DNA from 3 places in the Microbacterium cremeum genome. Region 2 is predicted to be linked to each of the others. Evidence: predicted binding sites of a transcription regulator. Region 2 holds the regulator's gene; each other region holds the start of a gene.
The links. The regulator LexA, encoded in region 2, represses DNA repair genes until DNA is damaged. The targets are predictions, from matches to a motif close to TCGAACANNTGTTCGA.

Region 1 (5,789 bases), 1.3 Mb from region 2:
AGCCGCCGTGCACCGGCTCGACCGCGCCGAGAGCCTGCCCGACGCCTACGTCGCGGACTACACCGACGCCGTGACGACCGAGACCGCCGCGGTCAGCGAGCAGGTCAACGGGCTGCGCGGCAAGCTCGACGCCGCGATCGCCCTGAAGGCGCAGCAGGAAGCCGAAGAGAAGGCCCGCCGCGAGGCCGAAGCGGCAGCGGCTGCCGCGGCTGCCGCGAAGAAGGCGAGCTCGGGGCCGGCCGCGCCGAACCCGGTGTACGCCTCGGGCGGTGCGGTGGGCGGCACGAGCCCTGCCGACGCGCAGGCGACGGCGCGCGCCATGATCGGCAACTACGGCTGGGGCGACGACCAGTTCGCATGCCTCGTGTCGCTGTGGAGCAAGGAGTCGGGCTGGCGCTATGACGCGTACAACTCCTCCAGCGGTGCGTACGGCATCCCCCAGGCGCTCCCCGGCAGCAAGATGTCGACGGCCGGCGCCGACTGGCAGACCAACCCCGCGACGCAGATCGCGTGGGGCCTGGGCTACATCTCGGGTCGCTATGGCACGCCGTGCGGGGCGTGGGGTCACTCGCAGTCGACGGGCTGGTACTGATCTTCCCGAGCGCGGTTCCCTCGGACGGACCGCGGACAGACCGCGGACGGACCGCGGACGGACCACGCTGACCGCACCGACCCAACCGCGCTGATCGCGCGCCAGGAACCGGCGTGTCCTGCGTCAGAAGGGCGCGTCGCTGTCTGACGACGGCCGGAACACCGGCACCCGTCGCTCCGGATGCACCACGTATCGTCTGCCTGCGGGGGACGCCCACTCGAGAGCGCCCCCGCCGCCGGGCACTTGTCTCACCTGCCACCCGCCGTGGTGTTTCACCCGGTGGTGGCCTCGGCAGATCGGTGCGAGGTTGTCGAGCGATGTCGTTCCGCCGTCCTCCCACGCGATCGTGTGATCGATCTCGCACCGCGACGCCGGCATGCCGCAACCCGGACCCATGCACCGGTCCGCACGCCACCTGACGATGCGTCGGAGCGACGCCGGGGGCCGGTAGTGGTCGCGGCCGACAGAGAGCACGGCCCCGGTCTCGGGGTGGGTGAGGACCCGCGTCCATCCTTCCGCGCCGCCGCACAGCTCACGCGCCCGCTCGAGCGGAATCGGCCCGATGCCTTCGACCACGGCCGGCTCCATTCCGGCGGACGCCCGCTCGACGTCGTCCTCGGCGAGCAGGGCGAGCGCCGGCACCGTGACGACCACTTCAGCACGGATGCCGCGCGCCTCAGCCGGGTGGAGGTCGGTGCGTCCTTCGATCAGAAGGTCGCACATCACGTCGGCGCGTGCCTGGTCGAGCGTGCGCGCCTCGCCGTCTTGCGCCACGATCGCCTTCGCCATGGCGGTGGCCCGGCCCTCGATGGCCCGCGCCTCGACCGCCGGAATGTAGAGGTACAGCCACGCCATCGCATCGTCGACGTGCTCGACCACCGACCGCCGCGTCGCGAGTGCTGTCTCGTGACGCTCGGCGACCGTCACCGCGCGCGCGGTGTCGATGAGCCTCCGCATCGAGCGCCGGAACGTCCCGACCTGCTGTGTCTCGGCCAGTTCGAGCGCGCGCGACAGCAGCTCGTCGCGCAACTCGGGCTCCACTTCGTCGAGGCCGCTCACGAGGATGTCGGCGTGTCGCTCGGTCATCGCGGCGCGCCCCAGGGACGCCAGGACAACTGGATAGCGGTGCACCAGCGCCTCGGCCCGGCGGATCAGCTCTCCGGCCGCGTGCTCGGTGATCCGCAACGCGGCTGCCAGCTCGAGCCGGACCCCTCGCTCGATCACGTCGGTCAGCTCACGGCCATGCCGTACGGCATCCTCCAGCGCCTGCCGCCGCATCGCATCGACGCGCGCCAGCCGCTGCGCCGCGAAGATCGACATCATGTCGGCCACCTCGACCACGAGGTCCAGCGCATCGGGCACCGGGATCTCGGGAACGGGATCTATCGACATGGGTCCAGAGTACGGCGGGTCTCCGACATTCATTCGAAGCTGCTCTCCGCTCAGGAGGGACCATGTCGAACGTTTCATCGACGCACAGCCGGCCCAGCACTGCTCCGCGTGATCGAGCTCGCGGGCACCGGTCCGGAAGGCGATGGTCCCGGCGGGTAGCCCTCCCACCGGGACCATCTCGCGATCACGGGAGTCTGTACGGCGACCCGACCGCCGATGCTCTACCGCTTCGCGTGTTGTGTTTCTTCCTGCCCTTTCAGAGTACGAAGCGTCACGGATTCCTGCTGACCCTTGACTTTTGGCGACTGCAAATGCTACCTCGATGACCTCGACCCGAGAGCGCCACCAGCGAGCGCATCTCGCCGATCAGCGAATGGTCAGCACAACGGTGGCGTGGGGCTCGAGACGCAACACCCCTCCGCTCCACTCGATCGGCTCGATGCCCGACGTCCCGACGTGCACCTGCTCACCGGCACCCGCTGCGCTGATGCTCGACAGGTCGACGTCGATGAACTCGTCCCACTTGTTGATCAGGAGTAGGGACTTCTCGGCATCGCGTCCGATGATCGCTTGCGCGTGCACTCGCATGTCGGGAAATCCCGGGTCGCCCGCGGAGGTCGCGACCAGCGAATCTCCTCGCGCGAAGTGACTCAGCAGGAGTTGCGTCACGTGATAGCGGGCGTTGGGCTCGCCAGTCTCCCAGTCGATCAGCGACGTACCGGGGATCATGCCGGGGTAGTCCATGAACTCCGCGACGCCGAAGAGATCGATCCCGAGCGGGAGCAGGCGAGCCCAGAGGTAAGCGTGCAAGGACCCGCTGAGGGTCCAGTAGAAATCCGGGATCTGCGGCGCTGGGTTCATGACGTCGGCCGGGTAGGTGCCGATCTCGTTGAGGAAGGTCTTCGCGTCAGGAGCGAGCCGCTGAGCGATCGAGCGGATGTATGCGACGTTCTCGACGAAGGCATCCGCCTGCGCGAAGAATGTGCTGCGCCACGTGAGCGGGTCTGCGTTGCCCTCGGTGCCGAACGGGTTGACGATCTCGGGCGAGGCGTAGAAGTGGTACGAGAAGGCGTCCACCCCGACACCGGGCTTGTGATTCGCCGCGTCGAGGAAGTGCCAGAAGTACTCCGGATCGTGGTGCACGTGACTGAGCGATAGTCCCACGAACTTCATGTCCGGATCGAGCGGCTGCAGGCGCTCCACGACCGCGTCGTACAGCCGTGTGTACACCTCGGGCGACATGCGACGATTGAGGTCGGGCTCGCAGAGCACCTCCCAGTATGCGAAGCGATAGTCGTGTCCCGACTCGTGCCACTGTCCGATCTCGTCGGTGAACCCGCCGGCGATGTACCAGCTGGCGACGCGGAAGAAGTAGTCGGCGACCTCCGCGAGCGACTCGTCACGGAAGTCCGCTCCCTGCTCGTACTCCCAGTGGATCTCATCGACGTCGTGTGACAGATGCACCTGATCCGCGTTCGTGAACATCCAGTGTGGGATGGTGGCGAAGTTCGCAACGATAGGCCGACCCTCCGCGGCCGCGACGAAGTCCTCCACGAACGGATCAAGCTTCGAGAAGTCCCACGAGGTCGTCCCTTCGGTCGGGGCCTCGAGTGCGGGGACCGAGAGGACCGGGTGCGAGAACCAGGGCAAGAACCTCGCATAGTCGACCTTCAAGTCGCGCAGCGCCGAGAACGCACGGTCGTGAATCGGCGACTCTCGTCGCAGCGGAGGCGCCGCCCAGAGATGCGTCGTCAAGGTGGTGCGGTTGGTGCCCGCCACTTCGCCCCAATCCACGCTGATGGGAACGGCGCGAACGTGGCTCGCGGGGGCGAGCAAAGACTGGTCCTGACCCATGAGCTATCTCTCCTTGCATAGGTGGATGTGTACGTACGTATTGTACATACGTACAGTACAAACGTATGAACATCCGGTAGACTCCCAGCATGGGACAGCGAGAAGACCTTCTCGAGGGCGCCAAGCAGTGCCTTGCGCGGCTCGGCTACGCCCACACGACAGCTCGCGACATCGTTGCGGTCACCGGGGCGAACCTTGCCTCGATCGGCTATCACTTCGGTTCGAAGGACGCCCTCCTGAACGCCGCGGTCATCGAAACCTTCGAGGAGTGGGGCGATGCGATCGCCCGTGCCGTCACGACTGACCTCCACGGCGGCCCCAGAGCGCGCCTGGAGCGATTCCTGGACGGACTTCTCACGGCGGCGCCCGAGCATCGCCACGTGCTCGTGGCGAGTGTGCAGGCCTACGCGCAAGCCGAGTTCTCCCCCGGCGTGCGAGAGCAGCTGGTGAGGATCTACGCGGACAGTCGCCGTGATCTGACAGCGCTCGTCCTCGCAGTAGACCCCGATGAGGTGTCACAAGATGACGCGCGCACCATCGGGTCGCTGGCACTCGCGATCATCAACGGCGTCATGCTCCAATGGATGCTGGAGCCTTCGTCGACGCCGTCATCTGAGGAGCTCGCACGCGCGATCCGAGCGCTCGCGGACTGATTGGCCGGGCAGGCGGATCTTCTCTTCGGCCTCGCTGCGCGGCTCAGGCGTCAGTCGCGCTCGTCGGCGGCGCGGTGGGGATGGTTCAGGCTCGCGGATCCTCGAGATTCGCCATTGCGTCCACGAGGGTCGAGTGGATGTATTCGAGCTCCGGGCTGGAGAACGACTCCCACACTCGTCGGCGCCGGAGTCGTCGGACGCGTCATCCTCTCCGCCCCGAGCCGAGCCGAGCCGATGCGGTCATATCCGGTCCGCAGAGCCGGAGAACTGCTGCACGCCGAGCACACCGAGCAGACGGATCCTCTCCTCGGCCTCGCTGCGAGGCTCGGGCGTCAGCACCAGAAGCGCCTGCGACCGGTCGTCGGTGAAGAGCACCTGGCAGTCGACCTCGATCGCGCCGACCTCGGGGTGGATCAGCACCTTGTGGTCGGCGAAGCGCTGCGCGACCTCCTGCCGCTCCCACAGCTCGCGGAACTCGCCACTGCGTCGAGTGAGCTCGGCGACCAGCTCGCCCGCCTGCGATGACGCCCCCATCGACCCGTATGCGGCGCGCAGCCCCGCGACCAGGGCGCGACTGTGGCGGGGGTGGTCGCTCTCGGGATAGTGGAGACGCTCGGTCTCGGGCCGCACGAACCAGCGCCACGGCTCGAAGCGGTCCCACCCGCTCGCGCCGACGTGGTCGCCCAGTAGGGCGACGGCGAGCGCGTTCTGCACGAGGGTCTCGCCGAGCGCCGAGATGACGAGGGCCGGCGTGTCGGAGAGCCGGTCGAACACGCGCTGCAGCGGCGGCGCCACGTGCCCGGTCGGGCCGAGGCGGTCGGGGACGGCGTGACCGGCCATGCGGTACAGGTAGTCGCGCTCGTCGGCCGTGAGGCGCAGGGCGCGCGCGAGCGACGCGAGAATCTGCGTGCTGGGCTGGGGCCCGCGCTGCTGCTCGAGTCGTGTGTAGTAGTCGGTCGACATCAGGGCGAGCTGCGCGACCTCCTCGCGCCGCAGCCCGGGTGCGCGGCGGCGCACGCCGGCGCTCAGCCCCACGTCGGCGGGCTGCAGCCTCTCGCGGCGGCTGCGGAGGAAGTCGGCGAGGGCTTCGCGATCCATGGGTCCATCATGCGCGCGCCGAGCCGAGGCATCCAGGGACTCCCGCTCCCCCGACACACGCTCTCTGCCACGCCCGTCGGAGGGCGCGAACACTCGAGACATGCGAATCAGCGGAAACACCATCTTCATCCCCGGCGCGACGAGCGGCATCGGCCTGGCCCTCGCCGAGCGTCTGCACGAGGCCGGCAACACCGTCATCG
Region 2 (5,789 bases):
CGGGCCCGGCGTGTACGACATCCATTCGCCGCGCGTGCCGTCGGTGGGCGAGGTGGCCGAGCTGCTCGACCGCACCGTCGCCGAGCTGCCCCTCAGGCAGGTGTGGGTGAACCCGGACTGCGGCCTCAAGACCCGCGGATACGACGAGACGGTCGCCTCGCTGCGCAACATCATCGAGGCCACGCGCTCGGCGCGGGAGTCGGTCGCGGCGCCGGTGTAGCCCTCAGCGGACGCGCGGCTTGCGCTTCGTGCCGACGGATGCCGGCTCCGCCGTCCCGGCCTCGGCCGGCTCCGCGGAGGGGACCGGCTCCTCGGTGTCGACCGGCTCCTCGGTGGGGGCGGGCTCCTCGGTGGGGGCGGAGAGGACGACGACCTCGTCCGCGACGTCGTCTTCGGCATCCGTCGCCGAGTCACGTCGCTGCAGGATCTCGAGGATCCAGGTGACCACGAGCGCGACGATGACGACGAGAAGGACGTCGCCCGCCGACAGCGGCCGGAGTGCGAAGAGCCAGATGACGGCGAGTGCCACGACGATCGTGCGGACGGCGATGCGGTACCGTGCGAGCCACGCTCCGAAGCGGCCGGTCGTGAAGCCGTGGTCCGCCAGCCGCGCGCGCAACGAGGCGTTCATCGAGCCCACGGCGCCGCGCGTCCGGACGGCCGGAGACCATCGCCCGGCGAACCAGCCGAGGACCGCGATCACCGCTCCCAGGAGCGCCACGATCGCCGCGGTCTGCTGCATCGCCCCGACGAGGCTCTCGTACACGACGCCGAGCGCCGCCGAAGACAGGCCGAGCTGCACGGCGGCCTGGCCGACGACCGGGTAGCCGATCGCGAACGCCAGGGCGAGGGCGCCGCCGCCCACCACGAAACCGATGCCGGTCCCGAGGACCGCCGTGCTGCGGCGCCGGGCGATGAGGATGCCGATGACGAACAGGGCGATGGCGATGACCGGGAGCCACCAGCCCAGGGTGGTGGCGAGCGCGTAAACGGTCCGCACCGTGACCAGGGTCTCGCCGGTGCCGATGATGACGACGCGGTCGACGGCCGGGATCAGCTGCGCGATCCCGACGCCGCGGTCGAGGAGGTTCTGCTTGACGCCGTCGACGATCGTGCCCAGCTGGATGCCGAGACCGTCGTCGGTGAGCACCACCACGCCGCCGCCGTCCGAGGTCGCGGCGGCCGTCAGCACCCGGTGCGCGGCACGCGTGGTGGTCGTCCAGGTGTCGGCGAACGCGTCGGATTCCACGACCCTCGTCACGGTCTGGGTGAGGAGGTTGCTGAGGCCCTCCGCGGCCGGCGCCTCCAGCAGCCGCAGGGCGTCGGTCGCGCGAGGCGGCAGGCCGAGCTGGGCGATCCCGTCGAAGACGTCGGCGGTGAGCGCGTCGAAGTCGACCTGGGCCTCGACGGCCTCGACCGTCTCGTCGATGAGCATCTGCTGCACGGCCGGATCGTCGGCGAGCGGCGCGAGCGTGGAGACGAAGGCCGCCTCGTCGACGAGTTCCAGCCGCGCCCACGCGGTGACGACGGCCAGCGGGACGAGGATCGTCGCGATGACGATGCACAGCGCCGACAGGAACGCCCGCCAGCGCGAGCCGCGGGGACCGCGAGCGGTGTCCGCGGCCGGGGGCGCCTCGGTGCGGAGGCGGGCGTTCTCCGCCTCGAGCTCGGCCAAGCGGGCGTAGAGGTCGGGGGAGTCGGCGTCGGGCGCTGCGGTGGTCATCTCACCCTTATATCGTGGTGCCGCTCACACGGCTACACGCGCATCGGATGAAATCCGTCAGACCGCCCGGAGCACGGCGACGACCTTGCCGAGCACGACCGCGTCGTCGCCGAGGATCGGCTCGAAGGCGGAGTTGCGCGGGAGCAGCCAGGTGTGGCCGTCGCGCTGGCGGAACGTCTTGACGGTCGCTTCGCCGTCGAGCATGGCCGCCACGATCTCGCCGTTGTCGGCCGTGGCCTGCGACCTGACCACGACCCAGTCGCCGTCGCAGATCGCAGCGTCGATCATCGAGTCGCCCGACACGCGCAGCATGAAGAGGTCGCCCTTGCCGACCAGCTGCCGGGGGAGCGGGAAGATCTCTTCGATCTGCTGATCGGCCGTGATGGGCACGCCGGCGGCGATGCGGCCCACGAGAGGCACGAGAGCGGCGTCGCCGACCGACGGCGCGCTGTCGGCCGGGCTCTCGGTGGCGGTGCCGGGCAGATCGATCAGCACCTCCATGGCGCGCGTCTTCCCCGCGTCGCGGCGCAGATATCCGCTCAGCTCCAGCTGATTCAGCTGGTGCGTCACGCTCGAGAGCGACTTGAGGCCGACGGCGTCGCCGATCTCGCGCATGCTCGGCGGATAGCCGTGACGGGCGATCGAGCGCTGGATCACTTCGAGGATCGCGAGCTGCTTGTCGCTCAGGCTCTTGCGCCGTCGTGTCTGGGGCTTCTCGCGCCCGGCCGCGTCGCTCATGTCCGGCTCCCGTCTCGCGCCCGTCGGTGGAGCGCGGTTTCTTCGAATGTCGGAGGCCCGTGGTGGGGTTCTCGTATCGAAACCGTATCCGCCTGTGACCCGCGAGGGGAACAACCTCGCCGCGTGTCGCGTTCGAGAGTCGCGATCCGGATTCCGGTATTGACATCCTACAGACTCGAAGATAGCTTCGGAAAAGAGGTTCGCACCTCCCCGCTCCCGGCCGAGCGGGGAGTGCGAATCTCCCGCCCCCAGAGGAGGACAGCATGACCGCGATCGGCGTCACCACGACCGTTCCCTCGCCCGCCGATGCCACGCGGGCCGTCGCCATCCGGGCGACGCGTCTGCGCCTGACCGTGCGCGGGCGTCGCGTCCTCGCGCTGGCCGCCGCTCTGCCGGCGATCATCGCCCTCGCGTTCGCGATCATCGGCGGCGGCGCGGCGCTCGCGTCGCGCGACGAGGGGGCGCCGGCGGGCACTTTCTCCACGATCACCGTGGCGCCCGGCGACTCGCTGTGGTCGATCGCCGAGGAGGTCGCGCCGTCGCACGACCCGCGCGACGTCGTCGACCGGCTGGTGCGGCTCAACGCGCTCGACAGCGCGGTGGTGTGGGCGGGGCAGCGCCTGTCGATCCCGTCGGAGTACGAGCCGACGCCGTGACGTCGCGCGACGTCACGGGTCGCCGGTGGTCGGTGCGGCGCCCGTAGCATGGGAGGGGTGAGTCCACGCCTCGAAGACCTTCCCTTGCGCGCCGATCTCCGCGGGCAGAAGCCGTACGGAGCCCCGCAGGCAGCGCTTCCCGTTGCGCTGAACGTCAACGAGAACACGCATCCCGTGCCGCAGGACGTCGCCGACGACATCGTGGATTCGATCGCCCGCGCCCTGCGCGACGTCAACCGCTACCCGGACCGCGAGTTCACTGCTCTACGCGAGGGATTCGCCGACTATCTCGGCCACGGGCTCGACCGCGACCGGATCTGGGCCGCGAACGGCTCCAACGAGGTGCTCCAGCACATCCTCCAGGCTTTCGCCGGGCCGGGGCGCACCGCGTTCGGCTTCGCCCCCACGTACTCGATGTACCCCCTGCTCGCGCGGGGCACCGGCGCCGAGTGGATCTCGGGCACCCGGGCGCCCGACTTCACGCTCGAGGCCGCGGACGCGGCGGCTCAGGTCGCCGACGCGGCGCCCGACGTGGTGTTCCTGTGCTCGCCCAACAACCCGACCGGCACTCCGCTCGGCCTCGATGTCGTCGAGGCCGTCTACGACGCCACCGACGGCGTGGTGGTGGTCGACGAGGCGTACTTCGAGTTCGCCCCGCACGACCAGGCCTCCGCTCTGACCCTGCTCGAGGGGCGCGAACGGCTCGTCGTGTCGCGCACGATGAGCAAGGCGTTCGCGTTCGCAGGGGCCCGTGTCGGCTACCTGGCTGCCGACCCCGTCCTCATCGACGCGCTCCGCCTGGTGCGGCTGCCGTACCACCTGAGCGCACTCACGCAGGCGGCCGCGAGTGCGGCGCTGCGCCACGCGCCGGTCATGCTGCGGATGGTGGACGAGATCGTCGTGCAGCGCCACCGCATCGCCGCCACGGTGGAGGCGCTCGGCTACACGGCGCACGACTCGTGGACGAACTTCGTGCTCTTCGGCGGCGTCGACGACCCGGCCGCGACGTGGCAGGGGCTCTACGACCGCGGCGTGCTCATCCGGGACGTCGGGATCCCGCACCACCTCCGGGTCACGGCGGGCACGGCGGACGAGACGACCGCATTCCTCGACGCGCTGGCCTCGGTAGGATCGGCCGCATGAGCGCTGAACCCCGTACGGCGTCGCTCCGGCGAGCGACGAGCGAGTCCACCGTCGAGCTCGAGCTCGACCTCGACGGCTCCGGGCGCAGCCGCATCGACACGACCGTGCCGTTCTTCGACCACCTGCTGACGGCGTTCGCGAAGCACTCGCTCACCGACCTCACCGTGCGGGCGTCGGGCGACACCGACATCGACGCGCACCACACCGTCGAAGACATCTCGATCGTGCTCGGCCAGGCGATCCGCGAAGCGCTCGGCGACAAGTCCGGCATCTCGAGGTACGGCGACGCGCTCGTCCCCCTCGACGAGGCGCTCGCCCAGGCCGTCGTCGACATCAGCGGGCGCCCGTACCTCGTCCACACCGGCGAGCCCGCCGGATTCGAGCACCACCTCATCGGCGGACACTTCACAGGTTCGCTCGTGCGCCACACATTCGAGGCGATCGCCTTCAACGCCGCGCTCACCGTCCACGTCCGCGTGCTGTCGGGCCGGGACCCGCACCACATCGCCGAGGCCGAATACAAGGCGTTCGCACGCGCCTTCCGCCAGGCGAAGGCGCTCGATCCGCTGGTCGAGGGCATCCCCAGCACGAAGGGTGCTCTGTGAGCGAGGCTCCCGAGCTTCGCGCAGTAGACGCGGCGAAGCCGCTCGTCGCGGTCCTCGACTACGGCTCGGGCAACGTCCACTCCGCCGTCAAGGCGCTCGCGGCGGCCGGTGCCGACGCCCGCCTGACGTCCGATCGCGGTCTCGTGCTGGAGGCTGACGGGCTCGTGGTGCCGGGGGTCGGCGCCTTCCGCGCCGTCGCCGAGGCGCTCCGCGCCAGCCGCGGGGATGAGCTCATCGAGCGCCGCCTCGCCGGCGGCCGGCCCGTCCTCGGCATCTGCGTCGGCATGCAGGTGCTCTTCGAGCGCGGCGTGGAGCGCGGCGTCGACACCGAGGGCATGGGCGAGTGGCCCGGGATCGTCACCGAGCTCGACGCGCCCGTCCTCCCGCACATGGGGTGGAACACGGTGGAGCCCGGGGCGGGGTCGAGGCTGTTCCGTGGCATCGAGCACGAGCGGTTCTACTTCGTCCACTCGTTCGGCGTGCAGAAGTGGCTGCTCGATGTGCAGCCGCCGTTCCCGCAGCCGACCCTCACGTGGTGCACCTACGGAGCCCCGTTCCTCGCCGCGGTCGAGAACGGGCCGCTGTCGGCTACGCAGTTCCACCCCGAGAAATCGGGGGATGCCGGCATCCGGCTGCTCGCGAATTGGATCGAAGGGCTCAGCGGGGCTACCCTCTGAGATCGTGCCGTCCGCCGAGTGCGCTCCGCGGAACCTCCCGCACAGTTCTCAAACAGCCAGGGAGCCATGAACGATTTCGCCTCCACACCCAAGCTCGTCCTTCTTCCCGCGGTCGATGTCGCGGACGGCAAGGCGGTGCGCCTGACCCAGGGAGAGGCGGGCACCGAGACCAGTTACGGCGACCCCGTCGACGCGGCGCTCGATTTCGCGCGCCAGGGGGCGCAGTGGATCCACCTGGTCGACCTCG
Region 3 (5,789 bases), 110 kb from region 2:
CGTTTCGCGTTCCGGCCCGCAGTGACCGACTTCGCGCGCCTCGCGGCGCAGGAGTGGCGAGCCGCGCCGGCGTGTGAAGACGCCTTCCTCGACGGCTACGGCTGCGATCCGCGGCATCCGTCGGAATGGCTCCTCGTGCGTCTTCGCGAGGCGATCGGCACCGCCGCGTGGGCGTATCAGGTGGGCGACGCGCCGTTCGAGGCGCAGGGTCATCGGATGATCGCGGAGGCGCTGGCGGACTTCGACGGCCTCGACGGCCTCGACGGCTGACGGCGGGGACGGCGGTCGTTCGGAGTGAGAGGGTTCTGATCATGACCGATGACGCGGTGCCGAGGATTCCCTTCCGGCCGGTTCCTCGTGACTTCGCGGGGTTCGCGATGCCGACGACGGTTCCGCCGGGGTTGCGGCTGGAGCTGAGCCGGGCACGGGTGGCTGACGGCATGGAGGGCGAGCTCGAGGAGTGGATGGCGACGCTGACGGCGCGCTACGACGAATGCCTCGAGACGCTCCCTGCCGAGCGGGCGGTGTTCGAGGCGACGTTCCGGCATCGCGAGGCCGACGGTTCGTTGTGGATCTACCATTTCGCGCTCATGGGTGAGGGCGGGGGCGGGCTGGACGAGTCGAACCCGGTGGACGCCGAGCATGCGGCATTCAGTCGCCGCGTCAAAGAACCCGGGTGGGAGGAGATCGAGCCGCTGTTCATGCTCACTCCGTCGCACCTGCGTGCCGCGATGGAGCAGTGGGGCGCGACGGGACGCGGCGAGTAGTCGACGGGCGATCAGGCGGCGGGGTGGAATCTTCGGGGTGGGGGTTGGAGGTCGCCGAAGGCGTAGCGGCGGGTGAGTCGGGCGGGCAGGGCGGTGGGCTGGCTGCGGTGTCCCTGGGGTGGGTGGAGGTGGAAGTCTTCTTTGTGGGTGCGGGTGATGCGCCAGCCGCCGTGGTGGAGTTGGGTGTGGTGCCAGCGGCAGAGCAGGATGCCGCGGTCGATGTCGGTGCGGCCGCCTTCGCTGTAGGGGTCGATGTGGTGGGCTTCGCAGTAGCTGGCGGGTCGGTCGCAGTCGGTCCAGCGGCATCCGCCGTCGCGGATGGCGAGGGTGAGGCGTTGTTTCGGGGTGAACAGGCGGGCTTCGCGGCCGAGGTCGAGGGGGTTCCCGTCGGGGTCGAGGGTGATGGTGCGGGTGGTGGTGTCGCAGGTGTGCCGGGCGACCAGCCAGCCGGGGAGGGTGGTGTCGGTGTCTTCGAGGAGCGCGACCGCCGCCCGGCCGGTGGTGGCGTCGTCGAGCGCGGCGGTGGTGGTGACGATGCGGATTCCTGCTTGTCGTGTCCCGAACACGGTGTCGGTGTCGGCGAGCGCGCCGGCGCGTAGCACGTCCAGGAGCAGGTCGTAGGCGAGTTGGTCGTTGCTGCGGGGGTCGGTGGTGAGTTGCTCGGCGCGGGCTTTCTCGTCCGGGTCGACGAAGCGTGGTCCGCCGCGGCGGGGGCGCAGGGCGGTGTCGATGATCGCTTCGATCCAGGCGCCGCCTTCGTCGTCGAAGGTGAAGCTGCCGTGGCGGATGCCGTCGCGATCGGTCCACCGGCGGAACGAGCGTGCTTCGAACCGTTGCTCGAACCGTTGCTGCGCGCCGGTCGGGTCGAGCAGGTCACGGATCGCGCGCGCCGCGGACGCGAGCTCCTCCACGGTGCGCACCCCCGCCTCACCGATCAACTGCACCGCCGCGGTCTCCCACGCCGCCCGCACCCCTGCAGCCTCGGACGCGGTGTCGTCGGCAGCGGACACGGCAGGCTCGTCTTCGGCTGCCGAGTCCGCCTCGGCGGCGGCTGCGGGGACGGGTGGTTCGCCGAGCCCGCGAAGGATCGCGTCGTGCTGCGCCGACGTGAGAGCACCCGTCATCAGGGCGTCGCCGAGTACGGCGTGCCAGGGCCGCGACGGCACGCCGGCCGGTTCGGCGGCATCCGTGTCAGAACCTGTTCCCGCGTCCGCTTCGGTCGCGGGGGAGTCCTCCGCGGCGGGCAGCATTCCCGCCGCGAGCGCCTCACCGAGCCGCACCTGCTTGACCGCATCCGCGCGGGTGGTTCCGGTGAGGTCCTGGATCAGCGACACCGGCGACCGATGACCACGCTTCTGCGCCAGACCATCGTGGCCCGCGTCACGAGTGGAGCGTTCGGCCACCGTGCCCGACGCCGCGATCCGCACCGACTCGGCGCCGCGCACCAGAGCGGTCGCGTGCTCGATCACCGAGACCACTCCGTCATCGGCGAGGCCGCGCACCGCTGACGGCACATCGACGCCGTCGACATCGTCCCCGAGTGCCGCGCGCAGCGCATCCAGCGCCGCCTGCATCTCGGAGAAGAACGTCATACTTCATGCTCTCAACGACCACCGACACTCGAAGTAGTGTTCGAGTCTGTCTTGATCCGAATCATGTAACAGCTCGATAACAGTCGCCATGATCGGACGACTATCGGTGCGTCGCCGGAGGGGGCTGTGGAGAACTCGCAGGCCGGCTCGCCTGGGCCGGTTACGGTGGTCGGGTGATTCTGCGAGCGACGGGGGCGGCCGCCTTGGTGGCGGTTTCGATCATCGCGCTGGCCGGGTGCTTCGGCTCGACGCCGGAGCCCACGCCCACGCCGACGGCCGTGTTCTCGAGTGAGGAAGAGGCCTTCGCCGCCGCGGAGGAAACCTATCGGGCGTACATCGACGCGGTGAACGCGCGGCGTACTGACCCGCAGTCCGAACCTGACCCGTTGGCGTTTCTTTCTGGAAGTGCCTTTGAGAGTGAACTCGCGGCTCAACGTGACCTCGACGCGGCTGGCTTGCGGCCTGTCGGCGACGGCGTAGTGGACCGCGTCGACCACCTTGCGGCCCAACCGAGAACCGGCGAAGTGGAACTCAGGGTGTGTATCAACGCCGCAGAGGTTCGGGTGCTCGACCGTGAGGGGGAGGATGTCACGTCCCCCGAGCGTGCGGATCTGACGCTCCTCCACGTATACCTGGTGCCTGCGGGCGAGTCACTCACCATCGAACGCAGCGAAGTAGCGGAGATTGGCGAGTGCTGACGCTCCTGCTCGCATTGGTGCTCGCCGGCCCGATTCAGAATGGCCCGGATTGTGGCGCGGTTCAGGCACAGACAACTGGCTGTCCGGAGATTCTGAACACTGGCGACGAGGTTCACTTGGCGAGTGGCCGCACTGATCCTGGCGCGAGCCAGGGGAATGGACCTCAGCCGGGCGACACACGCGAACCGCAGATCTGGAGCCGGCCCGATCCGGGACGACAGTGTGACTCAGGGACCGGGTCGTGTCTCATGCCTGATCTGCCGGCGGAGCCCGTCGATCCGGGGTTCCCGGTGGTGACGCTGGCCGATCTGGTGTCGTTCCGCCCCGCCACCCCCGCCCTCGGTGGGGAACCGGCCGGTTTCGGAGTGGTCGGCATGCCCGCGAACTTCGTCGCCACCGCCTCAGAACAGCAGCTCACCGGGACTCTGCTCGGCTACCCGGTGACCGTGCGGTTCACTCCGATCGCGTTCGTCTTCAGCTACGGCGATGGGTCGACGCTGCGTGCGGCGTCCGGGGGGACGTCGTGGGAGGCATCCGGTCTCGCGCAGTTCACTCCCACGAGCACGAGCCACGTCTACGCCGAGCGCGGCACCTACGCGACCGGGGTGACGATCGAACACGCAGCCGCGGTCGACTTCGGCACCGGGTGGCGCCCGGTCGAAGGCGTCGTCACGGCGCGCTCCGCGGACTACCCCGTGCGTGTGGTCGAGGTGCGCACCGCGCTCGTGGACCGCACCTGCGTCGAGCACCCCTCCGGCCCCGGCTGCTGACGCACCGCAGCCGCGAGACCGCCGTGCATGCGCCTCCGCGAGGGGATCAGGACGTCAGCCGACGGGTTCGAACGCGAGCGTGCCCGTGCGGATGCTCGTCGCGAGGAGCCGCACGCGCACGTCGCGGCCGGGCTCGCCGAAGACGCCGTCGACGGATGCCTCGACCGCATGGTCCGTGAGCTGGATGCGCGTGTGCGATGGGTTCTGCGCGAGCACGACGGCGTCGAACTCCTGACCGACGCGATCGGCGAGCACGGCCGCCTCGATGCGGTCGATCGCGCCGGAGTTCAGTCGCCCCGCGAGCCCGGAGCTCGTCGCCATGGCCCGCGGCAGCTCGTCGAGGGAGGATCGCACCCAGCCCGGCACGTCGTCGCCGTCGGTCAGAGCCGCGCAGATGAGCAGACCCCAGCGGTCGACGAGCCGTCGCAGGGGAGCGGTCACGTGCGCGTATGGCGCGCCGAGTGCGGCCTGCAGCGGCTGCGCCGGCGGCTCGTCGTCGAATGCCTCGTACCCGGCGCCGCGGAACAGCGCCGCGGCGGCCTCGAGCACGGCGAGCGCGGCGGGGGCGTCGCGGTCCAGCGTGCGCAGGTACTCGCCGTACTCGACGCCCTCCGTCCAGGGCAGGCCGAGCAGCTGCGTCTGATGCCGGAAGGCGGCGACCGCCTCGGCTTCTGCAGGGGGCATCGTGCGGAGGATGCCGATCCCGCCGTCGAGCATGATGCGCGCGGCCGCCATGCCGGTGAGCAGCGAGAGCTGCGCGTTCCAGTCCTCGACGGGGAGGGGCATCCGTCGTTCCAGCCCGTACCCGTGCTCGGTGAGCACGACCTCCTGGTCGGGGACGTTGAGTGATGCGCCGCCGCGCGCAGCCTCCTGTGCGAGGAGCGCTCGTCCGATGGCGGGCAGCGGTGCGAGGCTCTCGGGTGCCGTTCCGTCGCGGAGCGCCTGCTGCGCCTCGGCGTAGCTCCACGCGCGCCGCGACCGGATCAGCGCACGTGTGAGGTCGGTGTGACGCAGCGCGCCGTCGGTATCGAGCGCGAACTCCCACACGAACGCGCGGCGCACGCGCTCGGGCAGCAGCGAACCCGCATCCTCCGAGATGACGGGCGGATGCAACGGCACACGCCCGTCGGGGGCGTAGAGCGTCTGGCCCCGCCGCCGCGTCTCGGCGTCGAGCGGGCCGCCGGGAGCGACGAAGAACGGCACGTCGGCGATCGCGTAGCGGACCAGGAAGCCGTCGGCGGTCGCGGTGAGGTGCATGGCCTGGTCGAGGTCGGTGGATCCGGGCGGGTCGACCGTGAGGAACTCGACGTCGGTGAGATCGGGCAGATCGCCCCCTGGGGCGCCGGCCGCACGCCGGGCCTCGGCATCGACATCGGCGGGAAAGCCGGTCGGGATGCCGAGCGACTCCCGCAGGTCCGCCAGAGCCGCGGCGAGCTCCGTCTGGTTCGCCGACGGCGACAGTCGTGCGGTGCGGCGCATGGGTCGAGCCTATCCAGCGCGCTCCCGCACGACGCGGCGGTCCCCGGCGGGCGGACCCCCGCCCCAGCGCAGCGGCGAGCCACCCGATCGCGGTTGGCGCAGGCGCGCGCGGCGCGCGATCCGCTACGGTCGGGAATCTCATGACCGAGCCCGCCCCTCCCGCAGACGCCGCCTCCGATCCGCGCACGCCGCTGTCGCGTCCTGTCGTGGCCGGTGTCATCACGGCACTCGTCGGCGTCACGAGCTCGTTCGCCGTCGTGCTGACCGGCCTCGACGCCGTCGGCGCGTCGCGGGCCCAGGCTGCGAGCGGCCTGCTCGTGCTGTGCCTGACGATGGGCCTCGCGTCGATCGTCCTCGCGTGGCGATACCGGATGCCGATCACCGTGGCCTGGTCGACGCCCGGGGCGGCGGTTCTCGCCGCCACCGGGGCGGTCGAGGGCGGCTGGCCCGCCGCGGTCGGCGCCTTCCTCGTCACCGCGGGGC

Region 1: IM778_RS04270 (HNH endonuclease signature motif containing protein) is a predicted target of LexA. The motif match lies at 2,050-2,065, and genes of this name have one in related genera.
Region 3: IM778_RS11215 (HNH endonuclease signature motif containing protein) is a predicted target of LexA. The motif match lies at 2,388-2,403, and genes of this name have one in related genera.

What each region holds. Positions count from the first base shown of each region.
Region 1 is NZ_CP063812.1:997,164-1,002,952, reverse strand. It holds gene IM778_RS04275 (aggregation-promoting factor C-terminal-like domain-containing protein) at 1-592, shown strand, start outside; gene IM778_RS04270 (HNH endonuclease signature motif containing protein) at 716-1,984, opposite strand; gene IM778_RS04265 (hypothetical protein) at 2,351-3,838, opposite strand; gene IM778_RS04260 (TetR/AcrR family transcriptional regulator) at 3,928-4,491, shown strand; gene IM778_RS04255 (helix-turn-helix transcriptional regulator) at 4,732-5,589, opposite strand; gene IM778_RS04250 (SDR family oxidoreductase) at 5,690-5,789, shown strand, end outside.
Region 2 is NZ_CP063812.1:2,341,531-2,347,319, reverse strand. It holds gene metE (5-methyltetrahydropteroyltriglutamate--homocysteine S-methyltransferase) at 1-220, shown strand, start outside; gene IM778_RS10710 (hypothetical protein) at 224-1,723, opposite strand; gene lexA (transcriptional repressor LexA) at 1,781-2,461, opposite strand; gene IM778_RS10700 (LysM peptidoglycan-binding domain-containing protein) at 2,725-3,117, shown strand; gene IM778_RS10695 (histidinol-phosphate transaminase) at 3,166-4,260, shown strand; gene hisB (imidazoleglycerol-phosphate dehydratase HisB) at 4,257-4,865, shown strand; gene hisH (imidazole glycerol phosphate synthase subunit HisH) at 4,862-5,542, shown strand; gene priA (bifunctional 1-(5-phosphoribosyl)-5-((5-phosphoribosylamino)methylideneamino)imidazole-4-carboxamide isomerase/phosphoribosylanthranilate isomerase PriA) at 5,609-5,789, shown strand, end outside.
Region 3 is NZ_CP063812.1:2,452,829-2,458,617, reverse strand. It holds gene IM778_RS11225 (phosphotransferase) at 1-270, shown strand, start outside; gene IM778_RS11220 (DUF6176 family protein) at 312-767, shown strand; gene IM778_RS11215 (HNH endonuclease signature motif containing protein) at 779-2,359, opposite strand; gene IM778_RS11210 (hypothetical protein) at 2,533-3,057, shown strand; gene IM778_RS11205 (hypothetical protein) at 3,306-3,827, shown strand; gene IM778_RS11200 (RNB domain-containing ribonuclease) at 3,882-5,306, opposite strand; gene IM778_RS11195 (benzoate/H(+) symporter BenE family transporter) at 5,447-5,789, shown strand, end outside.